3 regions of the Fictibacillus arsenicus genome follow, and region 3 is predicted to be linked to each of the others. Evidence: predicted binding sites of a transcription regulator. Region 3 holds the regulator's gene; each other region holds the start of a gene.
What was found. The regulator CtsR, encoded in region 3, represses protease genes until heat stress. The targets are predictions, from matches to a motif close to ATGGTCAATAAAGGTCAAACA.
Positions count from the first base shown of each region.

Region 1 (3,283 bases), 970 kb from region 3:
ACGACTGTTCATCCGCTGGTGAAAAAGCTGCTCCCGGCCGTGGATCTAATGTCTGAAGAAAATCTGCCGCTTCTTCAATCTGCTGCGGGGAGACATTAAGCAGTTCAGATAAGGTTTTGATTTTACGTTCTGCTAGCAGTTCTAAATGCTGATCTACGATTATGTAGCTTAATGTGTGTTCAAGATTTTGTTCAGAAAGCTGGATTAAAAGGCACTCTCTTAAACTGCGGGCACCGATGCCAGTCGGTTCTAACTTCTGCAGCATCGAGATAAGTTCTTCACACTTCTCTATGGATGCTGTAAATCGAGTTGCTGTCTCTTCAGCCGTTACAGTCAGATAACCATTTTCATTCAAGCTTAATAAAAGATAATTAAATATTTTCCGATCCTGTTCCTGAAGAGGAAGCAAGATTGCTTGTTTATATAGATAGTCATACAGGGTTTCTTGTTCGATGATCAGATGGTCGTAACTCTGTTTATCGGCTGATTGACCGCTGACTCCATTTTTACGTACGCTTTTTTTCAGCGTTGTAAACATGCCTTTAGGCTCGGAAATTTCGATTAACGGATTTTCTAAAGCCTGCTCTTGCAGATAGGAAGTAAGTTCATAACTAGGAACTTGTAAAATGGCGATGGCCTGGCGTAGTTCAGTTGTCATGACGAGATTCATGCTCTGCTGTTGGTACAAACCCATTTCCATTTTGTATCCCTCCCCCTATTCATGATACTACAGATGTAAGCGCTATACATCCTACAAAATTTGGCGGTGATTGAATTGAAATGAGAATTGACTGGGGTCTGTCCCGGGACTGACCCCAGTCAATTCTCATACAATTTTAAGGGTACAAAAAAATGCCAGCACCGCCCGGGGGCAGTCTGGCATTCTAAACTTTACTATTAAAGTTTTGTTACGTTAGCAGCTTGTGGTCCACGCTCGCCATCAACGATTTCGAAAGATACTTCTTGTCCTTCTTCAAGAGACTTGAAGCCTTCTGATTGAATCGCAGAAAAGTGAACGAATACGTCGTTTCCGCCTTCAACTTCGATGAAGCCGAAACCTTTCTCAGCGTTAAACCATTTTACTTTACCATTTTGCATGGGTGTTTCCTCCTTACAAACGCTATGTAAGCGTTTTAACTCTTTTAACCGTATTACTATGTAAATAAAAAGGCATAAAAAAATGCGTACTCATCTGAATAATCAGAAGCGGATTTAAGTGTTCCACTTCTTATTCAAAAAGTACGACCGCTTTAAATCCAAACATATTCACACCGTAAATGGTTAAATAAATTATAACATGCCTAAATTTAATTGTCAAAACTAGGGATGATTTTTTTCATTTGATTTTGATTAGGCACAAGAATAGGCTATGATAGATAAGGGTTTTATATACATATAAATTATTTAGTTTCCACTTTGAATTAGGAGGATAACATGAGCGAAGCATTTTCAGTACCTTATTTTAAAGAAAACTTTCAGCAATTTATAGAAAGAAATAAAGACGTTTTTACAAAAACACACGCGATGAACGCCTATTATCGTTCTATTGTTGGGACACTTATTAATGACAACTTGAATAAAAACAGTGAGATCGTTCGCCGCATCCGTAATTTAGAAACAGCTTATATCGAAATTAAAAACCAAAACTAAGCTTAGTTATTTAAGAAAAAGGGTAATGTTTTCACATCCAGAGGTTTAAAATCCTACTCCTAGCGGGCATTATGATGATAGCCCATACATAAGGTTTAAGAAGGATATTATGCATAGGTTGGCGAAATGAAAAGTTAAACAGCATATCGTTTGACCTTGTTTGACCTTTTTTGTATGATGACAATACAGTTTAAAGTGAAAAAGGAGAAGGAGGATTTCCATGAACTTAATTCCAACAGTAATTGAACAAACGAACCGTGGGGAGCGCGCTTACGATATCTACTCCCGATTATTAAAAGACCGTATTATTATGCTTGGTAGCGCGATCGATGACAACGTATCAAACTCAATCGTTGCACAGCTTTTATTCCTAGCTGCTGAAGATCCTGATAAAGACATCTCGTTATACATAAACAGCCCAGGTGGATCGATCACAGCTGGTATGGCGATCTATGACACAATGAACTTCATCAAGCCGCATGTATCAACAATCTGTATCGGAATGGCTGCATCCATGGGTGCATTTCTGCTTGCTGCAGGTGAAAAAGGAAAGCGTTACGTTCTTCCAAACTCAGAAGTAATGATTCACCAGCCACTAGGCGGAACTCGCGGTCAAGCGAGCGACATCGAAATCCACGCTCGCCGCATTATCCAGATGCGTGAACAGCTAAACAAAATCTTGGCTGAAAAAACTGGCCAGCCGCTTGAAGTGATCGAGCGCGACACAGACCGTGACAACTTCTTAACTGCTGAATCTGCTGTAGAATATGGTTTAGTTGATAAGCTGATTACTTCAGTAGACAGCACAGATATAAAAAAATAAGTGTATAAAAACAGGACCGCTAAGGCGATCCTGTTTTTTTGTTTGCAAATAATTAAATGACAGCTACAATTTTTCCTTTAACATGTCTTTCTGAAAGTTTGATAAGCGCAGCCGGCACTTCTTCTAACGTTATTTTTTCTGAAATCATTGTAGATAGCTTGCCTTCAACAACGTGATTGGCTAATTCTTCATTCATTGCTGCTAAATCTTTTTGTGCTTCAATATTATTTGAAAAACGAGCTGCGCCAAGTGCGATTTCATGAATGGTGTCTTCACCGAATGGACAAACTGGGCATTTGTATTTGTCTGGGGTCTGTCCCCCCTTCGATTGCTTTGAGCATTGCCTTGGCTTTGTTTACGGTTTCTTCGTATTCCCGCTCTGGTACAGAGTCTGCTACGACTCCTGCTCCAGCTTGGACATACGCTTTTCCGTCTTGGAAAACGATTGTCCGAATGGCGATACATGAGTCCATTTGGCCATTAAATCCTAGGTAGCCGATTGCACCTCCATAGACGCCCCGTGCTTCTTTTTCAAGTTCGGAGATAATCTGCATCGCCCTTACCTTTGGAGCACCTGATACGGTACCTGCTGGCATACATGAACGAAGCGCATCAAAGAAATCTTTATCCTTTTTCATTTTTCCTTTTACATGCGAAACGATGTGCATCACATGGGAATATCGTTCGATCTCCATATAAGAATCAAGTTCTACTGTGCCAAATTCGCTCACACGGCCAACATCGTTCCGGCCTAAGTCAACGAGCATCACATGTTCCGCGCGTTCTTTTTCATCTGCCAAAAGGTCTTCT
Region 1 is NZ_CP016761.1:3,173,582-3,176,864, forward strand. It holds gene rpoN (RNA polymerase factor sigma-54) at 1-700, opposite strand, end outside; gene cspD (cold-shock protein CspD) at 898-1,098, opposite strand; gene yvfG (protein YvfG) at 1,435-1,650, shown strand; gene clpP (ATP-dependent Clp endopeptidase proteolytic subunit ClpP) at 1,871-2,473, shown strand; gene ABE41_RS20755 (zinc-binding dehydrogenase) at 2,526-2,738, opposite strand; gene trpE (anthranilate synthase component I) at 2,746-3,283, opposite strand, start outside.
Region 1: a site for CtsR is predicted at 1,798-1,818, ahead of clpP (ATP-dependent Clp endopeptidase proteolytic subunit ClpP). Genes of this name have one in related genera too.

Region 2 (3,283 bases), 730 kb from region 3:
ATTCAGTTGAGTGCGTGTCACGCCAGGCTGTACTTTTACTAAAAAATCATCAGGGCGAATTTCAAGTATTTCATTCATCTCCTGAAAGTTAAGAGAGATGCCTCCTTTAACAGGAATACAATGACCTTCCAGGCTGGAGCCTGCTCCAAAAGGCACGACAGGAATTTTGTTTTCATTTGCGAATGACATAATAGAAGAAATTTCTTCTGCCGAAGCAGGGTATACTACTACATCAGGCAATACAGGGCTGTGGTAAGATTCATCACTGCTATGCTGTCTAAGGATTGTTTCATTTTGTGTGGCTCGTTTTTCAGATGTGCGTTTTTTCATTTCGAGCAAAAGATCCGCTTGTGCAATATTCAAGAAAAACACGCTCCTTTTGTTGTTATAGTTCTATTTTACATAAACACATACAAAAATCCTTTCTAAACATGAAAATCAGCATATATGCCCAAACTAACTGATGAGGTGATCATGGTGCCAAAACGCACAAATGTGTTAAGTGTTATACTTTTAGCAATATGTATTTCAATAGCCATATCGGGCTGCGGAAAGACTGACAGCTCGAACCAATCCGAGGGGAGAGAAGAGCCGGTGATGGGTGATGGGAAACAAAATCAAAAGAAAGATCGTCCTGAAGAAGGCCAGAATGGAATCGTTGCAGGAAGTATCGAGTCTTCGATTCAAGTGTTGGAGCAGCAGAATGAAAAAGGAATTCTATTTCGTTATGAATTGAAAAATCAAACAGAAAAAGAAAAAGTATTTCAATTTCCAACAAGCCAGAAGTTTGATTACGTGATCAAGGACAAGAATGGCAAAATCGTCTACCAGTATTCGAAGAACCATATGTTCATGCAGGTGTTATCTTCTTTAAAGTTAAAGCAGGCGGATACGTTTAAACAAGACATTTTAGTCAAAGATTTAGAAGCAGGAACATATGAATTAGAGGTCTGGCTGACTCCAAAAGGCGAAACAGAAGATTATCGTCAAAAAATTACTTTTAATTGGCAGTAAATTGGGGAAGAGATGAGTTAAGAGCTCATCTCTTTTTATTTTTTGAAGGTCTTCGTAAAACATGTTGCTATTGAAAGTGGTTGATTTCCGCTCCAAGTACTCGCTTTCCGCGGGGCGGGCGGTGAGCCTCCTCGCGCTTTGCGCCCCTAGGAGTCTCACCTGTCCCACTGATCCCGCAGGAGTCTCGCACCTTACGCTCCAATCAACTTGTCCACGAAGCTCTTCAAAAACAAATATAAAACATGGAATAGAAAGTAAATTAAAGTGAAACAAAATACTTGAAAGTCAAAAAAGGTCAAAGTATAATATGATTAAAGATGAAAGGTCAAAGAAAGTCAAAGTCAAACTTTCATCGAAAATTATAATCAGCGCAGCGTTTATCGCAAGCTAAATAAAATAATTTGAGGGGGTTACAAATATGCGTTGTGAACAATGTGAAGTTAATCCTGCTACAATCCAAATGAGTATTTCCATGAATAAAGAGAAGAAGCAATTTGTACTTTGCTCTGATTGTTACCATAAAGTAAAACAAGAGATGAATACTGGGGGAGGAATGAACATGAACTTCTCTTCTTTCGATGATATATTTCAGCAAATGATGAGTGGTCAGGCATTTACTGATCAAAACAATCATCAGCATCAGCAAACTCAAAAAGGAAAACGAGGCGGAGGCTTTTTAGATAAATTCGGCCGAAACTTAACAGACGCTGCTAAGGCAGGAATCATTGATCCTGTTATCGGGCGTGAAAAAGAAGTACGCCGTGTGATTGAGATATTGAACAGACGTACAAAAAACAACCCGGTACTAATTGGTGAGCCTGGTGTCGGTAAGACAGCAATAGCAGAAGGACTTGCTACTAAAATTGTAGAAGGCAATGTGCCGGGTAAGCTGTTGAATAAAGAAGTCTATCTGTTAGATGTTGCTTCATTAGTAGCAGATACAGGAGTAAGAGGTCAGTTTGAAGAGCGTATGAAGCAGCTGATTGCTGAACTTCAAAAGCGCAAAAATGTCATTTTGTTTGTAGATGAAGTCCATCAGATCGTAGGGGCAGGTTCGGCAGAAGGTTCAATGGATGCCGGAAACATTTTAAAGCCTGCATTAGCCCGCGGTGAACTTCAAATGGTCGGTGCTACTACAATTAAAGAGTACCGTCAGATCGAGAAAGACGCTGCACTGGAGCGCCGATTCCAGCCGATTATCGTCAATGAACCTACAGTAGATGAAGCAATTGAAATCTTAAAAGGTCTGGCTCCTCGATATGAAGACTATCATCAAGTTAAGTTCACTGAAGATGCACTAAGAGCATGTGTTCAGCTTTCACACCGCTATATTCAGGATCGTTTCTTACCTGACAAAGCGATTGATCTAATGGATGAAGCAGGTTCAAAGAGCAATCTTCAGCATATTAAGATTGAAAAGTCTTCGATTGAAGAGAGATTGGAAGAGATCGTTAAAGAAAAGGAAAAAGCAGCTGCTGATGAAAACTATGAATTAGCTGCGAAACTGCGCCAGGAAGAACTTATGCTCGAAGAAAAACTGAAGACACAGGAAGAAGATAAAAACGAAGCAATCATTCAAATTGAGGATATTCAAAACATTGTAGAATACAAAACAGGCATTCCGGTTCGCAAGCTGCAAAATGATGAACAATCTAAAATGAAAGAATTGGCTTCAAAGTTATCATCACAAGTTATCGGACAAGAAGAAGCGGTAGAAAAAGTCGCAAAAGCGATTCGCAGAAGCCGTGCAGGTCTAAAAGCGAAGAAACGTCCAATCGGATCGTTCTTGTTTGTAGGACCTACAGGTGTTGGTAAAACTGAATTAACGAAGACATTGGCTAAAGAGCTTTTCGGTGATGAAGACAGCATGATTCGCCTGGACATGAGTGAATACATGGAGAAACATGCCGTTTCTAAATTGATTGGTTCACCTCCAGGATATGTAGGACATGAAGAGGCTGGTCAATTAACAGAGCAAGTGCGCCGAAAACCATACAGCATTCTATTACTGGATGAGATTGAGAAAGCACATCCTGACGTTCAGCACATGTTCCTTCAAATCATGGAAGACGGAAGATTAACAGACAGCCAAGGACGTACAGTAAGCTTTAAAGATACAGTAATCATCATGACAAGCAACGCAGGAGCATCTGTTAAACAAACAAAGAAACTTGGTTTTAACGCTGAACAATTGGAAAAAGAAACTCACATCCTTGATTCATTAGGCGGATATTTTAAACCTGAATTTCTTAACCGTTTTGACAGCATC
Region 2 is NZ_CP016761.1:811,386-814,668, forward strand. It holds gene ABE41_RS04350 (FAD-binding oxidoreductase) at 1-330, opposite strand, end outside; gene ABE41_RS04355 (BsuPI-related putative proteinase inhibitor) at 475-1,014, shown strand; gene ABE41_RS04360 (ATP-dependent Clp protease ATP-binding subunit) at 1,433-3,283, shown strand, end outside.
Region 2: a site for CtsR is predicted at 1,296-1,316, ahead of ABE41_RS04360 (ATP-dependent Clp protease ATP-binding subunit). Genes of this name have one in related genera too.

Region 3 (3,283 bases):
TAAGTTCATTTAAGATTGTTTTCGAAATTCCAGGCAAGATTTCTAAGTCGATGCCAAGCCTTACATCTGATAAGCATTTGGCAGCTTCTTTCGATTGGATAATCCTGCTGTTTTCCAACGTCCCCAATGAACGATATAACTTATCTTCAAGCTGTAGTTTCAAACCATCCTGCAGCTGTTTTCTTGCAGCACGTTCTTGCTGTATAACCTGCATGACGACACCAGCTAGATCTTCCATTATATCCTCTTCTGACTTGCCTAGTGTCATCTGATTTGAAATCTGAAAAATATTCCCCTGCGCTTCTGTTCCTTCACCATATATTCCTCTAACGGCTAATCCAAGCTGATTAATCGCCGGAATAATGCGGCTCATCTTCTTTGTCAGAACCAAAGCGGGGAGATGCATCATGACCGAGGCTCTGAGTCCTGTTCCCACGTTAGTCGGACAGCTCGTTAAATATCCTCGCTTTTCATCGAATGCGTAATCTGCATTTCTTTCAATAAAATCATCGATTACATTTGCTTTATGAAGCACTTCTTCGAGTTGAAAACCTGGTGCTAAGCATTGAATGCGGATATGGTCTTCCTCATTCAGCATGATGCTGACTGACTCATCCTCATTCATAAGCACAGCCCCGTACTTTGCCTGTTCAGCAAGATTTGGGCTTATAAGGTGTTTCTCAACAAGTACCCGTTTTTCAATCGGTTTTAACTTTTCCATTACCAGCATTTCCAAATTTTCTGCTTCTGGTACATCCTTTTCTTGATTTATGAAAGATGAAATGGATGAAATCACTTCATGAGCAGATTCTTTGTCTGCTGCGATAGGAAAAACAAACTGCTGAAGATTTCTTGCAAGTCGGACACGGCTTGAGAGAACAATATCTGATTCGGGTCCTTCCCTTTTCATCCAGGGACTGATCGCATCACTGATAAATCGCTCTAGAGACATAAGTTTACGTATCCCTCCCCTGCTGCAAGCGGTGCTCAATTTCTCTTATTTCATCTCTTGTTTCAGCAGCTTTTTCGAATTCCTCATTCAATATATACTGCTGCATGGCTTGCTTTAATTGCTGAAGCTGCTTTTTTTCTTGAATACTGCTTCCTGCCCGTAATGGGATTTTCCCCGCATGCAATGTATTGCCGCCATGAACCCGTTTGAAGATAGGATTTAATTTGGATTCAAAAGCTTTATAGCAATTATCACATCCAAAACGGCCAATTTTAGCAAACTGATAATAACTCATTCCGCATTTTTCACAGGCTAACGATGGCGGAATAAAGTTAGATGATGGTGTATTCGGAACATGTCCATCACCATGCAGAAGACCAGAAAGCAATTGGTGAATGGAAAAGGAATTCGACCCCGGCAGGAATTCTCCTTTTTCTTTAGCACAATGTTCACAAATGTGAAATTCTGTTTTCTCACCATTTATGATCTTAGTAAAATGCAATGAGGCTTCACGTTCATGGCATTCTTCACAATTCATTCTGCTCCCTCCCTTTATATAGAATGAAAAAAAGGGCTATGTGGTTCTATATTTTAAAGTTTTTATCATAGCTTTTAAAAGTTCTGCACGCAATTCATCTCTATCTGGAAGATTCAGCTTTAAGATGGAACGGTCCATAACGCTCAACATCAGCCTCGCTTCACGTTCACGGACAATGTTTTCCTCCAGTAGTCTCTTAATTACATTTTCTGCGTTGCCTTGTGATATCCTTTCACCAATCAAGGTTGTTAAGTGATCGATAAGATGTGCGGAGCTCTCGGTTCGAACTTTCATGATCCGGATATAACCGCCTCCACCTCTTTTACTTTCCACCACAAAACCTTTTTCAACCGTAAATCTCGTGTTGATTACATAATTTATTTGAGAAGGTACGCATTGAAACCTTTCAGCAATATCTGTCCGTTTAATCTCGATGGCCAAATCGTTTGTGCTTGAGAGAATTTGCTTCAAATAATTTTCAATCACATCTGAAATATTCCTCATTTCCCCTCCCCCTTCTGACTTTGACTAACTTTGACTATACTCTTATTATAGCCAGGTTTTTTCTGAAAATGCAAATCTCTATGCCTCCATTATTGCCTCATGAGTCGTGCTTTAACCTGTATGATTCTGTCGAAAAGATGGTGGTTTTGGAGGCATGATGGGATTTGCTGATGTGGTTTTTTTGATGGGATGGTTGTTAGGTGAGCCTTTTGATATTGTGGAAGTGGATGGAGGTTATATAACTAAAGAGACTTGATTTTGCTTCGTTTAGACTTCATTCGGAGATTGTGAATCTCTGATTGATATAGCAATTGTAGATATTGTTTTGTTTTCTGCCGAGGGATTCATTAGGGGTAAAGTGTTTTCAGGCTGTAATTTTATTTTCTAGGCTGTAATTTGGATTTATAGGCTGAAATTTATATTTGTAAGCTGTAATTTTTTGCTTTTCAAGCTGTAAATTTTCATTTATAGACTTTTCGACAAAAGTGAGGTCGATCAGCTATCTTCTTCACCGCTGATATTCTCCGATTTAGATGGAGACTTATAAATTTTTTTGAGAACTTATAACGGTTCGGCTACTGTTTTTTGAACCTCAACTACTAGTCGTTTCTCGTCCCAATTTTACTTCTTTTAGGTAACCAGCATGGATTTTCTATAAAAAAGCTGTTGTTTTCTTTCTTTTTAACACAAAAAAAGAAGATGGATCTTCATCCATCTTCCTCATTGCCTAGCGACGTCCTACTCTAACAGGGGGAGACCCCCAACTACCATCGGCGCTGAAGAGCTTAACTTCCGTGTTCGGTATGGGAACGGGTGTGACCTCTTCGCCATCATCACTAGACCTAACCATGACGTTAACCATGATTTTATTAAGTTTGAGAGGTTGTTCTCTCAAAACTAGATACGACGTTTCCAAACGTTTCATACAATATTAAGGATAAGCCCTCGACCGATTAGTATCTGTCAGCTCCACGTGTCACCACGCTTCCACACCAGACCTATCAACCTCATCATCTCTAAGGGGTCTTACTCACTTAACGTGATGGGAAATCTCATCTTGAGGGGGGCTTCATGCTTAGATGCTTTCAGCACTTATCCCGTCCACACGTAGCTACCCAGCTATGCCCCTGGCGGAACAACTGGTACACCAGCGGTGTGTCCATCCCGGTCCTCTCGTACTAAGGACAGCTCCTCTCAAATTTCCTGCGCCCGCGACGGATAGGGACCGAACTGTCTCACGACGTTCTGAACCCAGCTCGCGTACCGCTTTAATGGGCGAACAGCCCAAC
Region 3 is NZ_CP016761.1:85,321-88,603, reverse strand. It holds gene ABE41_RS00475 (protein-arginine kinase McsB) at 1-952, opposite strand, end outside; gene ABE41_RS00470 (protein-arginine kinase activator protein McsA) at 957-1,490, opposite strand; gene ABE41_RS00465 (CtsR family transcriptional regulator) at 1,527-1,994, opposite strand; rRNA gene rrf (5S ribosomal RNA) at 2,720-2,835, opposite strand; rRNA gene ABE41_RS00455 (23S ribosomal RNA) at 2,928-3,283, opposite strand, start outside.